DNA from 3 places in the Stenotrophomonas sp. 364 genome. Region 2 is predicted to be linked to each of the others. Evidence: predicted binding sites of a transcription regulator. Region 2 holds the regulator's gene; each other region holds the start of a gene.
The links. Region 2 encodes HrcA, which represses chaperone genes, less so after heat shock. Its sites were predicted from a motif close to TTNGCACTCNNNNNNNNNGAGTGCNAA; they were not measured.
Positions count from the first base shown of each region.

Region 1 (7,289 bases), 2.4 Mb from region 2:
AACGGCAACGGCGTGCAGGATCCGGGCGAGCGGGGCATCCCGGGCGTGCGCGTGGCAGCGGTGGAAGGCCTGCTGATGGAGACCGATGCCTTCGGCCGCTATCACCTGGTGGGCATCCCGGGCGGCCAGGCACGCGGGCGCAACTTCATCCTCAAGGTGGATCCGTCCACCCTGCCCAGCGGGGCGCGCTTCACCACGCCCAACCCGCTGGTGCGGCGGATCACGCCCGGGCTGCCGGCCCGCTTCGACTTCGGCGTGCGCATGCCCGATGGCGCGCTGAGCGCCGCATCGCCCGGCGACGCGACGGCGCCCCGGCCGGTCCGGATCGACCTGGGCGAGGCTTTGTTCGCGCCCGGCAGCGCACGCCTGGACGCCAGCCGTGACGCCGTGCTGGACAAGGCGGCACAGGCGCTGGTGACGCGCGGCGGCGGCCGTGTGCTGCTCACCGCGGCCCCGGGCCAGGAGGCGCTGGCCCGGCAGCGCGCGCAGGCGGTGCAGATGGCGCTGGCCACGCGCGTGCCGGCAGCCATTGCAGCCGCCAGCCACATCGCGGTCGTGGGCGGCGACGGCAGCACGCTGTACCGGCTGCGTCTGGACGATCCATCCGAGCCTTCTCCCGGCGCGGACCGCACCACCAGGGAGGGGCGTTGACCATGGATATCACCCTGAGCAGACCCTCGACCTGGACCGCGATTCTTCTTCGCCGTGCGTCGCTTGCGCTGGGCACGTCGCTGTTGCTGACCGCCGTGCCGGCCATCGCCCAGACCGCCTTGCCGTCCACTGCACCGGATGCGATCCGCTGCCAGGACGACAGCTGCCGCAGCGACGACGGCCTGTTGCTGCGCATCGGCGATGACGATGCCGCAGTGCTGCCGTTGCCGGGGCGCGTCGATCCGCGCGCGGCCACGGCGGTACCACTGGCACCGGCCACCACGCCGGATGTCGCCGGCCCCGGCGGCCAGTTCATGGCCGAACTGCCCAACGGCGGCGTGGTGTGGGCCACCGAAGACCCCACCATGGTGCCGCCCAGTCTGAGCGTCCAGGCGGCGGCCACGGTGCCGTTCGAAAATGGCCGGGTGATCCGCCCGCTGCGCTTCCACAGCTACAACAACTACGCCTCGTTCATCCAGAAACTGGAGGTGACGCTGTACCGCGGCACCGACACCGACCTGGTCACCCCGCTGGCGCGGATCCCGTTGCCGACCGATTACGTGGGCGACGCCGAATGGGATGGCACGCTGCCCGAGCAGATCAAGCTGCGCACCGGCGATGACCTGATCTATGTGGCCCGCGCCTATGGTGCCGGCGGCGCGTTCGATGAAACCCGCATCCAGCGCATCCAGCTGGTGACCCGGGCCGACTTCGACCGCGGCCTGCAGGTCACGCGTGAGAACGTGCAGAAAACCCTGGGTCAGGCACTCGACGGCGACAGCGCGCAGGACCTGCAGGTCAGCAACAGCATCTACGGGCAAAGCACGCTGCGCCTGCAGAACATTCCCATCCACGGCTCACGCGTGCGCCTGTATGGGCGCAACCTGGAACCCAACAGCCGGGTGCGCATCAACGGCCAGGACTTCCCGGTGGACCTGGAGCAGAAGTTCGCCGCCGAGTTCCTCGAGCCGGTGGGCCAGCACCGCTACGACGTCAGCGTGGAAGCGCGCGATGCCCCCTCGGCGCAACGCCAGCTGGACGTGGACGTGACCGGTCGCTACCTGTTCCTGGTGGCCATCGCCGACGTGACGCTGTCCAGGAACAGCGCCAGTGGCAACGTGCAGCCGCTGGCCGCCGACGACCGCGACACCGACGGCTTCCTCAGCGACGGCCGGTTGGCCTTCTATCTGAAGGGCAAGATGCGCGGCAAGTACCTGGTGACCGCGCAGGCCGACACCCAGGACCGCGAGCTGAAGTACCTGTTCCGCGACTTCACCCAGGCCGATGCACAGGACGTGTTCCGTCGCCTCGACCCGGACCTGTACTACCCGGTGTACGGCGACGATTCCACCACCTACCGCGACGTGGATACGCAGGGCCGCTTGTACCTGCGCGTGGACTGGGACCAGAGCCAGGCGCTGTGGGGCAACTACGCCACCGGCATCACCGGGACCGAGTACGGCCAGTACGTGCGCTCGCTGTACGGCGGCGCGTTGAACTGGCGCTCGCTGGAGGCCACGCCGCTGGGCGAGGCGCGTTCGCAGTTGAAGGTGTTCGGCTCCGAAGCGCAGTCGGCACCGGGGCACAGCGAATTCCTCGGCACCGGCGGCAGCCTGTACTACCTGCGCCACACCGACGTGCTGCCCGGCTCGGAGCAGGTGGTGCTGGAAGTGCGCGACCGCACCACCGGGCGCACTGAGACCCGCGCCACCCTGCAGGAGGGCGTGGACTATGAGATCGATGACCTGCAGGGCCGCCTGATCCTGACCCGGCCGCTGGCCCAGCTCACCCGCGAGAACGTTCGCAGCATCACCCGTGACATGCCGCTGGACGGCTACGACCAGTTGCTGCTGGTGGACTACGAATACGTGCCGCTGGGCTTCAGCAGCGACGACGTCACCTACGGTGCGCGCGGCCGCCAGTGGATCGGCGACCACGTGGCGATCGGGGGCACCTGGATCGACGAAAACCGCAGCGGCGAAAACTACAGCCTCAAGGGCGCCGACCTGACCCTGCAGGCCGGGCGCGGTACCTACCTGAAGGTGGAACAGACCCGCACCGATGCCACGGCCGCACCCGTCTTCTATTCCGACAACGGCGGCTTGAGCTTCATCCGGCGCAATCCGTACGAAGGGCGGCGCTCGGGCACGGCCAGCGCGGTGGAAGCGCGCGCCAACCTGCGCGAGCTGGGCTGGACCGCACAGGACTGGAGCGTGGGCGCGTGGTGGCGCGACGTGGATGCCGGTTTCTCGGTCGCCCGCCAGGACACCGGCCAGCCGATCCAGGAATACGGCGCGGAGTTCCTGGGCTACCTCACCGACGACTTCAGCCTGTACGGCCGCCACACCCGCACCGAGCAGGGTGAGCTGGCCCTGGAGCAGAGCCAGCTCACCGCCGAGTGGCGGCTGGGCAACGACGGCCAGCTCACCGGCGAACTGCGCCGCGTACGCGAGGAGCAGGCGCTGCAGGACGTGTCGGCGATGCTGGCGGCAATCGGCTACCGGCAGCGCTTCGGGTCGTCGTGGGAGCTGTACGGCACCGGCCAGGTGACCCTGGACGATGACGGCGGCGCCTACGAGAAGAACGACCTGCTCACCCTGGGCGCGCGCTATCTGTTTGGCGATCGCAGCAGCGTGGGCGCCGAAGTCAGCGGCGGCAGCCGCGGCAACGGGGCCAAGGTGGATGCCGAGTACCGCATGGCGCCGGACCACAGCCTGTACGGCAGTTACAGCTACAGCACCGACCGCACCGGCACCGACCCGCTGTTCGACACCGGCCTGCAGAGCGGCTGGACGCTGGGCCAGCGCTGGCGCCTGAGCAACCAGGTCAACGTCTACAACGAAAGCCAATACCTCAAGGACCGTCGCCAGGACAGCGCCGGGCTGGTGCACACCTTCGGCATGGACTTCTATCCCGCGCAGGGCTGGAACCTGGGCTTCACCGTGATGGACGGTGAACTGGATTCCACCCTGGGCCGCATCGACCGCCGCGCGTACAGCGTCAGCGGCGGCCGCACCGACGCGGTGGCGCAGTGGAACAGCAAGCTGGAGTACCGTCGCGACAGCGGTGCCGAGCAGCGCGAGCAATGGGTGACCACCAACCGCCTGCTGTACAAGCTCAACGAAGACTGGCGCTTTGCGTTGCGGGCCAACTACGCCGACACCGACGACCGCATCAACCCGGTGGCCGACGCCAAGCTGGTGGAAACCAACATGGGCTTCGCCTGGCGTCCGCACGATGCCACCGGCTGGGCGGGCTTCGGCAAGTTCACCTATCTCTACGACGTGGCCTCGCTGGGCCAGGAAGGCGGCAACCTGTACGACCAGCGCTCGCAGGTGCTGTCGCTGGAGGGCATCCGCCAGCTGGGCGCGCGCTGGGAAGTGGCGGCCAAACTCGCCTCACGCTGGGGCGACTACCGCACCGGCCGCGGCGAAGGCGCCTGGCTGGACAGCCGCGCCGACTTCGCCGCCCTGCAGCTGCGCTACCGCCTGTTCGAGAAGTGGGAAGGACTGGCCGAGCACCGCTGGCTGAAGGTCCGCGACGGCGGCGTCCGCAAGGGCTGGCTGCTGGGCGTGGACCGCCGGGTGGGGGAGAACTTCAAGGTCGGGGTGGGCTACAACTTCACCGAGTTCAGCGACGACATGACCGAGCTGAAGTACGACCAGAAGGGATTCTTCTTGAACATGGCGGGGTATTACTAGGCTTCGGCGTTGGCTGGCCTGCCACGCATCGGCATGGCACTACCGGAGAGGGCGGCTTCGGCGGTCGGCTCCGGCCGCCGCTCGTAGAGCCGGGCTCTGCCCGGCTGGGCCAACGCGATGTCTCTGGCCCGGGAATCGCGCTCTTCGTAGAGCCGGGCTCTGCCCGGCTGGGGGCTACCGATCCACCCTGTTGATTGCGGTGTTCGCTGGCCGACGCCGCACCCCCTGCTCGCCGGGCTGAATGCCTGCCAACACTTTTCGCCTGAATGGGGTGACAGAATCCGGTCGTTCAGCGGAAATCGACGCTCCGTGGCCGCATTTATTCGATCAAGTCATTGATTTAAAAGGTGTTTGCCTTATTTTTTGACCCTCTCGCCACTGTCATCATTTCGCGGTACGTTATCCAGGTAATCAGTGCCATCGTTGCATGAACAGAACGCTGGAACTTCTCTCCCCTTTAGCAGTCCAAGTTTCAGACTGCTAAGATGAGCCCTATGAGCCAGAACACGTCTACTGCCCTTGTGGCAAACAATCTCCCGATTCCCAGTGCGCTCGGTTCGCTGGACGCCTACATCGGTGCCGTGCACCAGATCCCGGTGCTGTCGGTCGATGACGAGCAGGACCTGGCCCGCCGCTTCCGCGACGAGCTGGATCTGGACGCCGCGCGCGAGCTGGTCCATTCCCACCTGCGCTTCGTGGTGCACGTGGCCCGTGGCTACAACGGCTACGGCCTCGCCCTGGGCGACCTGATCCAGGAAGGCAACATCGGCCTGATGAAGGCGGTGAAGCGCTTCGACCCGGACATGGGCGTACGCCTGGTGTCGTTCGCGGTGCATTGGATCCGTGCGGAAATGCACGAGTTCATCCTGAAGAACTGGCGCATCGTGAAGGTCGCCACCACCAAGGCGCAGCGCAAGCTGTTCTTCAACCTGCGCAAGTCCAAGACCCGCCTGGGCTGGATGAACGCGGCCGAAGTGCGCGCCGTGGCGAAGGACCTGAACGTCTCCGAGCGCGAAGTGCTTGAAATGGAATCGCGCCTGTCCGGCCGCGATATCGGTTTCGATGCGCCCAGCGACGAAGACAACGAAAACGCCCCGCCGTCGCCGGCTGCGTACCTTGTGGCCGACGCGGAAGATCCGTCGATGGCCTACGAACGTGCCGACAGCGAAGACAACAAGCTGCAGCTGCTGCGCGAAGGCATGGCCGAACTGGATGCGCGTTCGCGCGACATCATCCGCCGTCGCTGGCTGGACGCGGACAGCAAGGTCACCCTGCAGGAGCTGGCCGACGAGTACGGCGTGTCGGCCGAGCGCATCCGCCAGGTCGAGGCGAACGCGCTGAAGAAGATGAAGGCGCTGTTTACCGCGTAATGCGGGGCGGCGTTGAGGTGATGAAAGGCCCGGCATTGCCGGGCCTTTTTCTTTTCTGGAGCCGCTATGCCCATGTGGGGCCGCTGATCTGTCCGACACCAAGGAAGGTGTCGACGCGATCCTGTAACGCAACGGCCCGGCAATGCCGGGCCGCTGACGTCACACGCTCCACGCCATGCGCGGATCCGCGCGGCCTCACCTCTCCCGCGCGATTGCCCGCCAGCCGATGTCGGTGCGGTGGAACTCGTTGTCCCAGGTCACCTTCGCCACGCCGGCATACGCGTTGGCCTGCGCGTCGCTCACGCTGTCGCCCAGCGCCGCCACGCACAGCACCCGGCCGCCCGCGCTCACCACCTGGCCCTGCGCGTCCAGCGACGTGCCTGCATGGAAAACCTTGGCCGTGGGCGGCACCGTGTCCAGGCCGTGGATCACATCGCCGCTGATCGGCGTTTCCGGGTAGGGCGCCGCCGCCATCACCACGCCCAGCGATGGGCGCGGATCCCACTGCGCATCCACCTCGTGCAGGCGTGCGTCGATGGCCGCCTGCACCAGCTCGACCAGGTCCGACTGCAGGCGCAGCATCACCGGCTGCGTTTCCGGGTCGCCGAACCGCACGTTGAACTCGATCACCTTCGGCGCGCCATTGGCATCGATCATCAGCCCGGCATAGAGGAAACCGGTGAAAGGAATGCCGTCGGCGATCATGCCCTGCACGGTCGGGTTGACCACCTCGCGCATCACGCGGGCATGCACGTCATCGGTGACCACCGGGGCCGGCGAGTACGCGCCCATACCGCCGGTGTTCGGGCCGGTGTCGCCGTCGCCCACGCGTTTGTGGTCCTGCGAGGTCGCCATCGGCAATGCGGTGGTGCCGTCCACCATGGAAATGAAACTGGCTTCTTCGCCGTCGAGGAATTCCTCGATCACCACGCGCGCGCCGGCGTCGCCGAACGCATTGCCCGACAGCATGTCGCGCACCGCGTCTTCGGCCTCGTCCAGAGTCATCGCCACGATTACGCCCTTGCCCGCGGCCAGGCCGTCGGCCTTGACCACGATCGGCGCGCCCTTCTCGCGGATGTAGGCCAGCGCCGGCTCGATCTCGGTGTGTACCGCATAGAATGCGGTCGGGATGTTGTGGCGGGCCAGGAAGTCCTTGGCGTACGCCTTGCTGCCTTCCAGCTGCGCGGCGGCGGCGGTCGGCCCGAAGATGCGGTGCCCGGCGGCACGGAAACGGTCCACCACGCCGGCCACCAGCGGCACTTCCGGGCCGACCACGGTCAGGCCGATGCCTTCGGCGGCCACCAGGGCCAGCAGCCCGTCCAGGTCGGTGACCTTGACCGGCACGTTGCGGCACTTGGGCTCGGTCGCGGTACCGGCGTTGCCGGGAGCCACGATCACTTCCTCCACCGTCGCGGACTGGGCCAGCTTCCAGGCCAGGGCGTGTTCACGGCCGCCGGCGCCGATGACCAGGATCTTCAATGCAGTTCTCGCGTGTGGGGGCAGACCCGCGATTTTACGCGGTGTCGGCCGGCCCTGCATGGGCGTGGCCGCGCGCCCGGTTACTCGG
Region 1 covers NZ_CP047135.1:3,928,909-3,936,197, reverse strand. Annotated here, with positions in the region: gene GQ674_RS17700 (Ig-like domain-containing protein) at 1-651, shown strand, start outside; gene GQ674_RS17695 (TonB-dependent receptor) at 654-4,352, shown strand; gene rpoH (RNA polymerase sigma factor RpoH) at 4,847-5,722, shown strand; gene purD (phosphoribosylamine--glycine ligase) at 5,918-7,201, opposite strand; gene GQ674_RS17680 (hypothetical protein) at 7,282-7,289, opposite strand, start outside.
Region 1: rpoH (RNA polymerase sigma factor RpoH) is a predicted target of HrcA. The motif match lies at 4,810-4,836, and genes of this name have one in related genera.

Region 2 (7,289 bases):
TCTTGCCGCGCCCGTTGCAGTTGTGGCACGCCTGCTGCATGGCGAAGATGCCACGCTGGATGCGCACCTGGCCGTGGCCATGGCACACGCTGCAGGTATCGACCTTGCCGTCTTCGGACCCACTGCCATCGCAGTCGTCGCACTCGGCCAGGGTCGGAATCTCGATGCGGCGCTCCACGCCCATCACCGCTTCTTCCAGGTCCAGCTCCATCACGTAGCCGACATCGGCACCGCGACGGGCCTGGCGCTGGCCACCGCCGGCGGCACCGCCGAAGATGTTGCCGAAGATGTCACCGAAGATATCGCCCATGTCCGGACCACCCGGGCCACCGCCGCCGCCCATGCCGTGCTCGAACGCAGCGTGGCCGTGGGCGTCGTACATGCGGCGCTTGTTGGTGTCAGACAGGGTTTCGTAGGCTTCCTTGCACTCCTTGAAGGAGGCTTCGGCCGCCGCATCGCCCGGATTGCGGTCGGGGTGGTACTTCATCGCACAGCGGCGATAGGACTTCTTCAGCTCTTCTTCGCTGGCGGTGCGGGACACGCCCAGCACTTCGTAATAGTCGCGCTTGCTCATAACTTGAATCGGTATCCGGAGGTCGGGATTCGTCAAAGCGGAAGAGCGGAACCACGTCCGCTCTTTCGTCGGGCGCCCCGACAAACCGTGTTACGGCTGCCAGGACCCAGGGGAGACGACAACGGGACGTTGCCTGCGCAACGCCCCGTGTCTGGGCCGGATCAGGACTTCTTGTCGTCCTTGACTTCGGTGAACTCGGCGTCGACCACATCGTCGTGCGCGCCGTTGTTGGCAGCGGCGTCCGGGCCCGGGGCGGCACCGCCCTGGTCGGCCGCGGCCGAGGCAGCGAACAGCGCCTGGCCGGCCTCTTCCAGCACCTTCGACTTGGCTTCGATCTGCGCCTTGTCGTCGCCCTTCATGGCGGTTTCCAGATCGGCCAGGGCCGACTCGACCTTGCCGATCACATCGCCGCCCACCTTGCTGCCGTGCTCGGTGATCGCGGTACGGGTACCGTGGATCAGCGCGTCAGCCTGGTTGCGGGCCTGGACCAGCTCATGGAACTTCTTGTCTTCTTCGCGGTTGGCTTCGGCATCGGCGACCATGCGCGCGATCTCGTCCTCGGACAGACCCGAACCGGCCTTGATCTCGACCTTCTGTTCCTTGTTGGTCTTCTTGTCCTTGGCCGACACGTGCAGGATGCCGTTGGCGTCGATGTCGAAGGACACTTCCACCTGCGGCATGCCGCGCGGCGCCGGCTCGATGCCGGACAGGTCGAACTTGGCCAGCGACTTGTTGAAGCGGGCCTGCTCGCGCTCACCCTGCAGCACGTGCACGGTCACGGCCGACTGGTTGTCCTCGGCGGTGGAGAACACCTGCGAGGCCTTGGTCGGGATGGTGGTGTTCTTTTCGATGATCTTGGTGAACACACCGCCCATGGTTTCGATACCCAGCGACAGCGGGGTCACGTCCAGCAGCAGCACGTCCTTGACGTCGCCGCCCAGCACGCCGCCCTGGATCGCCGCACCCAGTGCCACGGCCTCGTCCGGGTTGACGTCCTTGCGCGGTTCCTTGCCGAAGAACTCGGTGACGGCCTGCTGCACCTTCGGCATGCGGGTCTGGCCGCCGACCAGGATCACTTCGCTGATGTCGCTCGAGCGCAGGCCGGCGTCGTTCAGCGCCACGCGGCACGGCTCGATCGACTTCTTGATCAGCTCTTCCACCAGCGCTTCCAGCTTGGCGCGGGTCAGCTTGATGTTCAGGTGCTTCGGGCCCGTCGCGTCCGCGGTGACGTACGGCAGGTTCACTTCGGTCTGCTGGGCGCTGGACAGCTCGATCTTGGCGCGCTCGGCGGCGTCCTTCAGGCGCTGCAGGGCCAACGGATCCTTGCGCAGGTCGATGCCCTGGTCCTTGTTGAATTCGTCGACCAGGTACTCGATGACGCGGTTGTCGAAGTCTTCGCCGCCCAGGAAGGTGTCGCCGTTGGTGGCCAGCACTTCGAACTGCTTCTCACCGTCGACGTTGGCGATTTCGATCACCGACACGTCGAAGGTGCCGCCGCCCAGGTCGTACACCACGATCTTGCGATCCTTGTTGTCGCCCTTGTCCAGGCCATAGGCAAGCGCTGCGGCGGTCGGCTCGTTGATGATGCGCTTGACGTCCAGGCCCGCGATGCGGCCGGCGTCCTTGGTGGCCTGGCGCTGGCTGTCGTTGAAGTAGGCCGGCACGGTGATCACTGCCTCGGTGACGGTCTCACCCAGGAAGGCTTCGGCGGTCTTCTTCATCTTCTCCAGCACGCGGGCGGAGATTTCCTGCGGGGCCATCTTCTTGGCGTCGCTGGTCTGCACCCAGGCGTCGCCGTTGTCGTGGGCCAGGATGCCGTAAGGCACGTGCGCGATGTCCTTCTGGACTTCAGCGTCGGTGAACTTGCGGCCGATCAGGCGCTTGACGGCGTAGAAGGTGTTCTTCGGGTTGGTCACGGCCTGGCGCTTGGCCGAGGCGCCGACCAGCACTTCGCCGTCCTTGGTGTAGGCGACGATGGACGGGGTGGTGCGGTCACCCTCGGCGTTTTCGATGACGCGGGCCTTGCCGCCGTCCATGATCGCCACACACGAGTTGGTGGTGCCGAGGTCGATACCAATGATCTTGCCCATGAGGGAGACTCCTGAAATGTCGGGGAACATCCGGCAGTTGCCGGGTTATGAATGGGATGTGTGGGACGCCGGGAGAACTTTCAAGCCATCCACCAAACACAGTGTCCGATGGCGGCCCAACGTGTTCAGCGTCCAGTAGAGCCGGGCTCTGCCCGGCTGGCCGATGACCGGCTGGCCGACGACCGGCTGGCCATCGCCCAGATCAGTCGCGGGCCACAACCACCAGGGCCGGGCGCAGCAGACGATCGTTGAGCAGGTAGCCCTTCTGGAACACTTGGACCACGCTGCCGGGCGCCGCGCCGGGCGCGTCGACCTGGCTGATGGCCTGGTGGTGATCGGGGTTGAATGCCTGGCCGGTCGGGTCCAGCAGGGTCAGGCCGTTGTCGGCGGCGACCTTGAGCAGCTGCTTGTAGGTCAGCTCCAGGCCTTCGCGCAGCGGGCTGGGCTCGGCACCGGCGCTGTTGAGGCCGGCATCCAGGCTGTCGAACACCGGCAGCAGCTCGCCCAGCAGTTTTTCGTTGGCGAAGCGGCGCGCCTGTTCGACGTCGCGGGCCACGCGCTTGCGCTGGTTGTCCAGGTCGGCACGCTCGCGCAGCGATTCGGCGCGCAGCAGCGCCACTTCATTGTGCAGGCTGTCCAGCTGCTGCTGCAGGGACGGCTCGGCAGCCGGTTCACCGGCGGGATTCTGGGATGCGATATCAGGCTGATCTTGGTTCATTTCCGGATCCTTGGCGGTGACTCTCCGCCTCCACCCACCCCTATGTGGGCGCGGGGTGCCGTTTCAAGAGTCCAGCCGCGGGTTTTATGCGCGATCGCGGGACAATCCACCGCCGGCCGGGTCGGCCAGCGCCGCGCCCAGCACCTGGGCGGTGGCCTCCACCAGCGGAATCATGCGGTCGTACGCCATGCGCTTGGGCCCGATCACCCCCAGCACGCCCAGCACCTGGCCACCGGCCGAGTACGGCGCGGTGACCAGCGACACCCCTTCCAGCGGCATCACCCCGGTCTCCTCGCCAATGAAGATGCGTACCCCCGGCGCCTGGATGGTGCGCTCGAGCAGCTGCAGGATCTCGCGCTTGCTGGCGAACACCTCGAACAGCTCGCGCAGCCGCTCCAGGTCGGACAGGTCCTGCACCCCCATCAGCCGGGTCGCGCCGGCCAGCACCATGTCGTCGGCCGGCGGTACCAGCGCCTGTTCGGCCAGCTCGATGCCGTGGGCCAGCAGCTGTTCCATTTCCGACTGCGCGTCGCGCAGTTCCAGCAGCAGACGCTGGCGGATCTCCGACAAGGGCCGCCCGGCGCAGTTGGCATTGAGATAGTTGGCCACCTGTTCCAGCTCGCCGGGGCCGAAGCTGCGGCGAGGCTCGATCACCCGGTTCTGCACTTCGTTGTCGGCAAACACCAGGATGGCCAGCACCCGGCGCGCGTCCAGCGCCACGAAATCGATATGCCGGAAGGCGAACTGTTCGCGCCGCGGCGCGCTGACCACGCCGACGAAGTGGCTCATCGCCGACAGCAGCTCCGAGGCACTGCCCAGCAAGGCCTGGGTGCCGCTGCCGCTGGCCAGTTCGGTGCGCAGCCGGCTCAGCTCGCCCTCGCCGGGCGGCTGCATCTTGACCAGGCTGTCCACGAACACCCGGTAGCCGTGCGCGGTAGGCACCCGCCCGGCCGAGGTATGCGGGGAACTGAGCAGGCCCAGGTCTTCCAGGTCACCCAGAATGTTGCGGATGGTGGCCGGGCTGACATCCAGCCCAGCCAGCCGTGCCAGTGTCTGCGAGCCTACCGGTTCGCCGTCCTGGATGTGGCGGGCGATCAGCGTCCGCAGCAGGTGGCGGGCGCGGGGCGCAAGATGTGACGCAGTGGGGTGCATGGAATCAGCCTGTGAGACGCCATCCTAGATAATGGCTCCGGGGGCCGAAGGCAAGTTATTGGAGCTGTCCCCGCCCCATGCTAGCGTTGCGCGGCTCAAGAACAGACAACCATGCTCAAACATCTATCGATCAAGGATTTTGCCGTCGTCCGTGCTACCGAACTCGAATTCGGACCGGGCATGACCGTGGTGTCCGGCGAGACCGGCGCCGGCAAGTCGCTGATGGTGGACGCCCTCGGCTTCCTGTCCGGGCTGCGCGCCGACAGCGGCGTGGTCCGCCACGGCGCCGCCCGCGCCGAACTGTCGGCCGAATTCGCCCCCGGCGAGGACGCCCCGGCGCGGCGCTGGCTGCGCGAGAACGAACTGGACGACGAAGACCAGTGCCAGCTGCGCCGGATCATCCGCGCCGATGGCGGCTCCCGCGCCTGGATCAACGGGCGCCCGGTCACCCTCACCCAGCTGACCGAACTGGCCTCGACCCTGGTCGAAATCCACGGCCAGCACGAACAGCAGGCCCTGCTGGCGCGGCCCTCGCAGCTGGCGCTGCTGGATGCGTTCGCGCGCAACGACGCCGAGCGCGGCCAGGTCCGCCAAGCCGCCGCCCGCTGGCAGGCGCTGGTGGACGAGGCCGAAGCGCTTTCGCGCCAGGGCGACGTCAGCGACCGCATCGGCTACCTGGAACACCAGCTGGGCGAGCTGCAGCGCGAAGACCTGGAGCCGGCCTCGATCGCCCAGCTGGGCAGCAGCCATCGCCGCCAGGCCCACGCCAGCGCCCTGATCGCCGCCTGCGATGTCGCCGTGGCCCGGCTCAATGGCGACGAGGACACCTCGGCACTGCAGCTGCTGCAGCAGACCCGCCACGAACTGGCCCGCGTGGCCGAACACGACCCGCGCCTGGGCGAGGTGGACGCCCTGCTCGACAGCGCGGCCATCCAGCTGGACGAGGCCCTGGCGCTGCTGGACCGGGTGCATGACGACCTGGATGCCGACCCCGAGCAGTTCGAGGACATCGAACGCCGGCTCGGCCGCCTGCACGACCTGGCGCGCAAGCACCGGGTGCCGATGGAGACGCTGGGCGAGCACCGCGACGCGATGGAAGCCGAGGTCGAGCAGCTGCGCGGTGCCGACACCCGCCTGCAGGCGCTGGCCGGGCAGATCGAGCGCGCCGCCGGCCAGTGGCAGACCGTGGCCGACACACTCAGCGCAAGCCGGCGCAAGGCGGCCAAGGCGCTGTCGGACACCACCACCACCCTGATCGGCGAGCTCGGCATGGGCGGCGGCCAGTTCCTGATCGATATCGAGCCGCAGGCCGTGGCCAAGCCCGACCCGAACGGCGCCGAGCGCGTGGAGTTCCTGGTGGCGGCCAACGCCGGCCAGCCACCGCGCGCCCTGCGCAAGGTCGCCTCGGGCGGTGAGCTGTCGCGTATTTCGCTGGCCATCGAGGTGGCGGCGCTTGGCCTGGACGCGGTACCGACGATGGTCTTCGACGAAGTGGATTCGGGTATCGGCGGCGCGGTGGCCGACATCGTCGGGCACAAGCTGCGCGCCCTGGGCGAGAAGCGTCAGGTGCTGTGCGTCACCCACCTGCCGCAGGTCGCTTCCAAGGGCCACGCCCATTACCGGGTCAGCAAGGCCCCGGTGGACGGCATGACCCAGAGCGCAGTGGAAAAACTGGACCCCAAGGCCCGCGAGGAAGAACTGGCGCGGATGCTGGGCGGCGTGGAAGTCAGCAAGGAAGCCCGCGCGGCAGCCCGCAAGCTGCTGCAGGTGTGAGGCGGGGTACCGACCGACGGTCGGTACCTACCCGCCTGGCGTACCTCCGCCCGATGCATCCACCCGCACGCCGCTCATCCCAACGGCTTGGCCAGATCCACCCGTTCCACCAGGTAATCCAGCAGCGCACGTACCCGCAGCGGCAGGTACCCGCCCTGCCCCTGGAACACCGCGTGCACCTCTTCCAGATCACCCGGATTGGCTGGCTCCAGCACCGGCACCAACCGCCCGGCCGCGACGTCGGCCTGCACCTGGAACGCCGCCAGCCGCGCCAGCCCCACGCCCCCCAGCACCAGCCGGCGCAACGCCTCGCCATCGCTGGCGCGCGCACTGCCGCCGGTCTGCACCACCCGCCGCTCGCCGTCGACCACCAGCGGCCAGCCGGACTGCGCACGCGGGTGGGCGATATCCAACCGGTTGTGTGTCAGCAGGGCCTCCACGTCCTGCGGCATCCCGTGCCGCGCCACGTAGGCGGGCGCCGCCACGATCATCATCCGGGTCGCGCCCAGCCGCCGCGCCACCAGGCTGGAGCTCTTCAATGGCCCCGCCCGCACCGCCACATCGGTGCGCTGCTCGAGCAGGTCGATGACCTCGTCGGTCAGCACCACGTCCACGCCCACCTGCGGATGCGCGGCCAGGAAGCCGGGTAACAGCGGCAACAGAAAGTGGTGCCCGAACGGCACGTTGGCATTCACCCGCAGGCGCCCGCGCGGCGCGGCATGGGCACTGGCGCAGCGTTCGGCCTCGTCCAGGTCGGCCAGCACCCGCAGCCCGCGCTCGTAGAAGGCACAGCCCTCGGGGGTCAGCTGCAGCTGCCGGGTGGATCGCTGCAGCAACCGCGTGCCCAGCCGCTGTTCCAGCCGGGACACCAGCTTGCTGACCGCCGAAGGGCTCAGTTCCAGCGAGCGCGCCGCAGCCGAGAAGCCGCCGGTTTCGATGACCCGGACGAACACTTCCAGTTCGCCCGAACGGTTGATGTCGG
Region 2 covers NZ_CP047135.1:1,491,821-1,499,109, reverse strand. Annotated here, with positions in the region: gene dnaJ (molecular chaperone DnaJ) at 1-574, opposite strand, end outside; gene dnaK (molecular chaperone DnaK) at 736-2,664, opposite strand; gene grpE (nucleotide exchange factor GrpE) at 2,867-3,382, opposite strand; gene hrcA (heat-inducible transcriptional repressor HrcA) at 3,467-4,534, opposite strand; gene recN (DNA repair protein RecN) at 4,646-6,307, shown strand; gene GQ674_RS07060 (LysR family transcriptional regulator) at 6,382-7,289, opposite strand, start outside.

Region 3 (7,289 bases), 2.4 Mb from region 2:
CGGGCTGAAACGCAGCAGCACGGTATTGCCGTCACCGACGATGGCGTCAAAGCCGAACGCACGTTCGGAGGGCAGCGGCAGCGCCTGGGTGTTGGCGGTGCCCGGTAGGCGCAGGCCGCCGCCACTGCTGTTGCCGGCCAACGGGTTGTTGAACGGCGAGGCGCCGAGGGCCGCAGGCGCGGCGGCGGCCGGGGCCACGCCCGCAGCGGCGCCGCTACCGGCGGGCAGCTTCACTTTGATGCTGCGCTTCTGCGGCGGGTAGCACACGCCGGCATCGGCGCAGCCCTGGTAACGCACTTCCAGGGTCACCGTGTCGGTGCCGTCGTCGGCCTTGCCCGGCAGCACGGCGGTGAGCCGATCGCGGTAGGTTTCCACCTCGCCGAAGAAGTCGTCGTGGTGCTTCTTGCCGGCCGGCATCTGCAATGCCTCGGCGGCAAAGCCGGCATCGGCCTTGACCGTGGTGCGGTGGCGATACAGGTAATAGCCCGGCGCGATCTTCCAGCTGATCTCGACGCGGTCGCGGTCACGCGCCTGCGCGGTCAGCCCGAACGCTTCGTCCACCGGCAGCAGGTCTTTCTCGCTGACGGCCCACGCCGGCAGGCACACCACGAACAACGCGCACAGCGCGGCAACACGACGAAACAGCGTCATCAATCACTTTCCTCACGGGTCTGCGCCCGAATCCAGTCCAGGTACGCCGGCAGGCCGGCGCGGGTTTCGACCGCGATGCACTCCGGGAGTTCATACGGATGCAGCGCCTGCACCCGTGCGATGGCCGCGTCCAGGCGGCTGCCGGTGGTCTTGATCAGCAGCTGGACCTCGTGGTCCTCGCTGATCTCCCCGTGCCAGCGGTAGGTGGAGTGCGCCCCGTCCAGGCGGGTGACACACGCCGCCAGGCGTTCTTCCACCAGCGCACGCGCCAGCCGCGTCGCGGTGGCCGCGTCGGGGCAGGTGGTGAACAGCATGAATACGGGATCGACGGAAGACATGACCGCCGAGTATAGGACTGCCGGACCCGAATGGTCCGACCGGCGCCGTTGCGGCGCCGGCCGGCGGGGCTCAGTTGAGCAGCTGGCAGCTGGTCGGCTTGGCCGAGGTGAACAGGGCCGGGGTGGCCCATTCGGGGTGGTCGATGAACGGATTGCGGTTGCCCTGGAAGCTGTAAATCACTTCATTGCGGGCGCGTTCGGCGGCATCCGGCGGATCGGACAGGTGCCATTCGATCAGGGTCGAGAGCAGGCCCATGTACGCCGGCGAGGCCGAGGTCTTGACGATTTTGGCCCGGTCGTCGGTGAGCTCCAGGTCGGGTTCGGACTGCCCGGTCTTGGCGTCCTTGCCCCCTTCATAGCGGATGGCCATGTACATCACGGCCCGCGCCATGTCGCCCTTGCGGTGGCCCCATACTTCGAAGGTGCCGGTATTGCCGTCCGGCGTGCGCACCCAGTTGGAGTTGCCCGGATAGCCGCCGCTGCCGCCGCCGACGCCGTTGTTGGACTCGGTGGCGCGCTCGCCGCAGTTGCTGTCGCACTTGCCGAACGGCTTGTTGCCGCGGTCGGCGTTCCACTGTGCGTCGGTCAGGTACAGCATGTGGGTGTCGGTGTAGGGCGCATACGGCAGGCCCTTGTCGCCGGTGGTGTTGGCAAAGCCCAGCGAGTTGGGCCAGGTGTGCTCGCGGTTGTAGGTCAAGCCGCTGCCGGTGCCCGCGCGGCCGCTGACCTTGGTGTAGCTGCGGTTGCGGTAGGCGTCCAGGATCTTGCCGCTGTTGTTGGGATCTTCGTCGGCGATTTCCAGGATGGTCCAGGTGCTGGTGCCCGAGCCGCTGTACGGGTAGGCGGTATGGCCCTTGATGGTTTCATGCAGCGAGCAGCGCAGCTGGCTGGGATTGGCGGTGTTGACGCGCGAGTAGTACTCGCCGGGGGTGCCCGGGTTGCCGGGGTCGGGATTGCCCGGGTCGGGGTTGCCGGTGCTGCTGGCCACGGTGAAGGCAATGCGGGTGTCGGCGGCGGGGCGGGCGCCCTGGGCGTCGCTGACCTTGGTGGCGCGGATGTCGAACCGGCAGGCTTCGCCGGCCACCAGGGCGGTGTTGGTGGAGACGGTGAAGGTGCTGCCGCTGCTGGCGTGGCTGAGCGGCACGGTGCCGGACTGGCCGCAGCTGAGCACGAACGCGCCGCTGGCCAGGGTGACGGTTTCGCTGAAGGTGACGCGGAGGTCGGCGGCGGCCGGGAAGGTGCTGGCGCCCTGTTCGGGGGTGGTGGTGCGCACCGACGGCGGGGTGTTGGGACCGGTGCCGCCGCTGCCGCTGAAGGTCTGGCCGTTGTTGCAGGCACCGAAGGTCTGTTTGGCCGATTCGGCCCAGGTGAAGTGGGCGTACTGGCTGCCGCTGCCGGTGAGCTGGAGGGAGGTGCCGGGGGCGGTGCTGTTGCTTTCGCTGACGGGGATGTTCTGGCTGGTCAGTCCGGCGGCGGGGCCGCCGCTGGCGGTGATGGTGCCTTCGTAGCTGATGAACTGGACGACCTTGCCGTTGGCGTCGACGAGGGCGATGCCGTCGTTGGCGCCGTTCTGGAGGCCGTTGGTGGGGTAGGTGACGGTGGCCAGGGTGGCCTTGCCGCACCCAGCGGCAGCGCCGGCGGGGACCGGGTTGTTGGCGTAGACGGTGGCCGCGGACGGGTTGCTGCCGTTGTAGAGGTAGAGGCGGTAGGTGCTGAGGTCTTCTCCGCCGGTGGCGACGACTTCGATGGCTTCGCCGACATCGCCGGCGGGCGTGCTGTCGTCGTAATGCAGTTCATTGATGAATACGTCTGCCTGGGCGGCGTTGGCGGCCAATGCGAGCAGGCACCCCAGGGACAGCGGTGTAAGCAACCTCATCTACGTCTCCTTGTGATTGGGTATTGCTGGCCGAATCTAATCAATCCAGATGACACATCTATCGATATGACGGGATCGGCCTTCCGCAGTGGGACGTGCGTCAAGGAATTGGCGGGGGAGGGTTCTTTTTTTTTCGAAGCTGAAGAGCCGGAGCCAGAGCCAGAGCCTCGGTTGGCCGGTCCTGCAGGCTGGGCGGGGGTGTGAGGGTTCACGGGACACGCTGCAAGTCCCGCTCCGCGGCCCGGCCCAGCCGCTGGCGGCTGTGCGTTCGGACGCATGCGAGGCAGTGCCTCGCATGCAATGCGTCCTCACCCCTGTAAGCTCCGCCACCGCATCCATGCGGTGGAGGGTCCCGTAAACCCTCACACCCCCGCCCCAGACAGTTGGCTGGGGCCTGCGGAGAGCGGCCGCCTTATCTGCTTGGCGGTCAAGTGCCTCTTGGTTCTGCTGCTCCGGGAGCAACGGCAGAGTGTCTGAGGGGTGGTAGGGGTGGGGATGCGGGACCCTGAGCCGCATGGATGCGGCGACGGAGCTTACAGGGACGTACTTGCAGCGTGTCCCGCAGCCCCACCCCTACCAGCCCGGCGCGCCACGCCCGCAGACTCGAGGTGCGGTTGACCTTGCCTCGGGCCCCCCACCGGCCGCAGGCGAGAAAAATTTCTCCCTCGCCCCCCCTTGAAAGGGAAGTGCCCAGCACCATCTCTGCTCTGTACCCGCACCGTCGGGTTTTTTCGTGAGCGTGGCTGGCAGTCGCCCTGTGCGAGTGCTAACATCGCCAGACTTTCCTAGACCAATCAACAACTTAAAAGGGTCTCACATGAGCATCAAGCCGCTTCATGACCGCGTCGTAGTCAAGCCGATCGAAGCCGACGAAATCTCGTCCGGCGGCATCGTGATTCCGGATTCCGCCAAGGAAAAGTCGACCAAGGGTGAAGTCGTGGCCGTCGGCCCGGGCAAGCCCCTGGACAACGGCAGCGTCCGCGCGCCGTCGCTGAAGGTCGGTGACAAGGTCATCTACGGCCAGTACGCCGGCAGCAGCTACAAGTCCGATGGCGTCGAGTACAAGGTCCTGCGCGAAGACGACATCCTCGCCATCATCTGATGACGTAGAGCGGGGCTCTGCCCCGCTGCGCGGTAGCCGGACTGACCGGTCGACCGTATCCCCCATTCAAGCAGCCGGGCATCGCCCGGCGCTACAAAAAAGGTAATCGCAATGGCTGCCAAAGATATTCGTTTCGGTGAAGACGCTCGCGCCCGCATGGTTCGCGGCGTCAACGTTCTCGCCAATGCCGTCAAGGCCACCCTGGGCCCGAAGGGCCGCAACGTCGTGCTCGAAAAGAGCTTCGGCGCCCCGACCATCACCAAGGATGGCGTCTCCGTTGCCAAGGAAATCGAACTGGCTGACAAGTTCGAGAACATGGGCGCGCAGATGGTGAAGGAAGTTGCTTCCCGCACCAACGACGACGCCGGCGACGGCACCACCACCGCTACCGTGCTCGCCCAGGCCCTGATCCGCGAAGGCGCCAAGGCCGTTGCGGCCGGCATGAACCCGATGGACCTCAAGCGCGGTATCGACAAGGCCGTCATCGCCGCCGTCGCCGAGCTGAAGAACATCTCCAAGCCGACCGCTGACGACAAGGCCATCGCCCAGGTCGGCACCATCTCGGCCAACTCGGACGAGTCGATCGGCAACATCATCGCCGAAGCCATGCGCCGCGTGACCAAGGAAGGCGTCATCACCGTTGAAGAAGGCTCGGGCCTGGACAACGAGTTGGACGTCGTCGAAGGCATGCAGTTCGACCGTGGCTACCTGTCCCCGTACTTCATCAACAACCAGCAGTCGCAGACCGCTGACCTGGACGATCCGTACGTGCTGCTGCACGACAAGAAGATCTCCAACGTGCGCGACCTGCTGCCCGTGCTGGAAGGCGTCGCCAAGGCCGGCAAGCCGCTGCTGATCATCGCCGAAGACATCGAAGGCGAAGCGCTGGCTACCCTGGTGGTCAACACCATCCGTGGCATCGTCAAGGTCGTGGCCGTCAAGGCACCGGGCTTCGGCGACCGTCGCAAGGCGATGCTGGAAGACATGGCCGTGCTGACCGGCGGCACCGTGATCTCCGAGGAAATTGGTCTGTCGCTGGAAAAGGCGACGATCAAGGACCTGGGCCGCGCCAAGAAGGTGCAGGTCTCCAAGGAAAACACCACCATCATCGATGGCGCTGGCGAGAAGGCCAACATCGACGCGCGTGTCACCCAGATCAAGACCCAGATCGAAGACACCTCGTCCGATTACGACCGTGAAAAGCTGCAGGAACGCGTGGCCAAGCTGGCCGGCGGCGTTGCCGTGATCAAGGTCGGTGCCTCGACCGAAATCGAAATGAAGGAAAAGAAGGATCGCGTCGACGACGCCCTGCACGCGACCCGTGCAGCCGTTGAAGAAGGCGTGGTCCCGGGCGGCGGCGTTGCGCTGGTCCGTGCCGTCACCGCGCTGAGCGGCCTGAAGGGTGCCAACGAAGACCAGAACCACGGCATCCAGATCGCCCTGCGCGCCATGGAAGCCCCGCTGCGTGAAATCGTGGCCAACGCCGGCGAAGAGCCGTCCGTGATCGTCAACAAGGTCAAGGAAGGCACCGGCAGCTTCGGCTACAACGCGGCCACCGGCGAATTCGGCGACATGCTGGAATTCGGCATCCTGGACCCGACCAAGGTGACCCGTTCGGCGCTGCAGAACGCGGCCTCGATCGCCGGCCTGATGATCACCACCGAAGCGATGGTTGCCGAAGCCCCGAAGAAGGATGACGGCGCTGGCGCAGCGGGCGGCGGCATGGGTGGCATGGGCGGCATGGGCGGCATGGACTTCTGATGGAGATGCCGGCCATCGGTCGGCACACATCGGAGCGGTAGGTACCGCAGGCAACGGCGAATACCGTTGCCAGCGTCGCGTGCGACGGCCCGAAGGGTGCTCGCCCGAAAGGAGGGCATGCCGATGGTCGGTACCCACCATGCGCCAACGTACGACGAAAAACCCCGCCGGAAGGCGGGGTTTTTTTTGTGCGCGCCTGATCGCCTCACCGCACGTCACGATGCGTCGGGCCGCTCCCTGGCGGCTACACGTTGGGGACCGGCCGCACCGGGCGGATCGAGCTGCCTGGGCACTGGCATCAGCGTGGGTCATCCGCGCCGCAGGCAGACCCACGCCGCGCCGCTGCCCACCTGCACCTGCGTATCAGCCATCGCATCGGCCCCCAGGATCAACGCCGGCCGCTCCTTCAATCCCAGCGAGGCGAACACCGGCAGCTCACTGATCCGCACCTCCAGCGGGGCGTGCTGCCAACGGCCCATGCGCAGGCCCGGCAACGTGGCCAGCCAGGTCTCCATCACACGCTCGCCCAGCCCGCGGGTGCCTTTTTCGCGTACCCGCACGCGCGCATCGCTCCCATCGGTGCGCAGGCCCAGCGCACCGGCTGCGGTGCTGTTGAGGACGGTCTGCGCGGCGCCGGTGTCCACTACCGCGATGGCCTCCACGGCCGGCGAACCCAACTGGACCGGGATGAAACCGAACCGTTGCATGCTCGCATCGCGGACCGGCACGGCGTTGGGTGCGCAGCCGGAATCTGCCGGCATCCGGCCTGGCGGCTGCAGCAGCACGCGCTGGCCGGCGATATCGAAGGTGGTATCGAAGCGGTCGGTGACATCGTTGCCGAGGATGCCATCGATGCGGCGCCCATCCTTGCCCAGCTGGCTCAGGTCGGTCTGCATGGTCGCAGCCTCGAACGAGAGGGTGCCCACCTGCCAGCGCGTGGTGCGGGTACGGCGCAGCACCGCGCTGCTATCGGTGGCACCCTCCACCTCGACGCCTGCCGCTTCAGGGTCATCCAGCCCCAGTCGTCGCGCCGTGGCCTGGTCCATCACCGTGGCCCCGGCCGCACTGTCGATCACGAAGTGCAGCGGCTCCACGCTGTCACCCAGCTGCACCGCGACGGTAGGGTGGCCACCCTGCATCCACATCGGGATCTCATGGGTGGCCGTGGCGGCCTGCGCGGGCAGGGTGGTCAGGCAGGCAAGGGCGAGCAGGGGCGTGATGCGCATGGGACGGTCTCCGTTAGGGGAGGCCAGTACAACCGTTGGCGGTATCGGGACGATGTCGGCGTGGCGCGCGTGTCGATACACTCCCGATACAAACCCACGCCATAATCGGCGCATGCCTGCAGCAATCGACATCGTGGTGGTGGACGACGACGCCAGTATCCGCGACGCCATCGCCGACTGCCTGCGCCAGCACGGCTACCAGGTGCGTGTGGCCGCCGATGCGGCCATGCTCGATGCATTGCTGGCCCAGCAGCGTACCGCCCTCATCGTGCTCGACTGGATGATGCCCGGCGAAGACGGCCTGTCGGTCTGCCGACGATTGCAGGCCAGCGGCA
Region 3 covers NZ_CP047135.1:3,848,253-3,855,541, reverse strand. Annotated here, with positions in the region: gene GQ674_RS17320 (protein-disulfide reductase DsbD) at 1-651, opposite strand, end outside; gene cutA (divalent-cation tolerance protein CutA) at 651-989, opposite strand; gene GQ674_RS17310 (endonuclease) at 1,060-2,865, opposite strand; gene GQ674_RS17305 (co-chaperone GroES) at 3,683-3,967, shown strand; gene groL (chaperonin GroEL) at 4,079-5,728, shown strand; gene GQ674_RS17295 (pepsin/retropepsin-like aspartic protease family protein) at 6,037-6,954, opposite strand; gene GQ674_RS17290 (response regulator transcription factor) at 7,067-7,289, shown strand, end outside.
Region 3: GQ674_RS17305 (co-chaperone GroES) is a predicted target of HrcA. The motif match lies at 3,609-3,635, and genes of this name have one in related genera.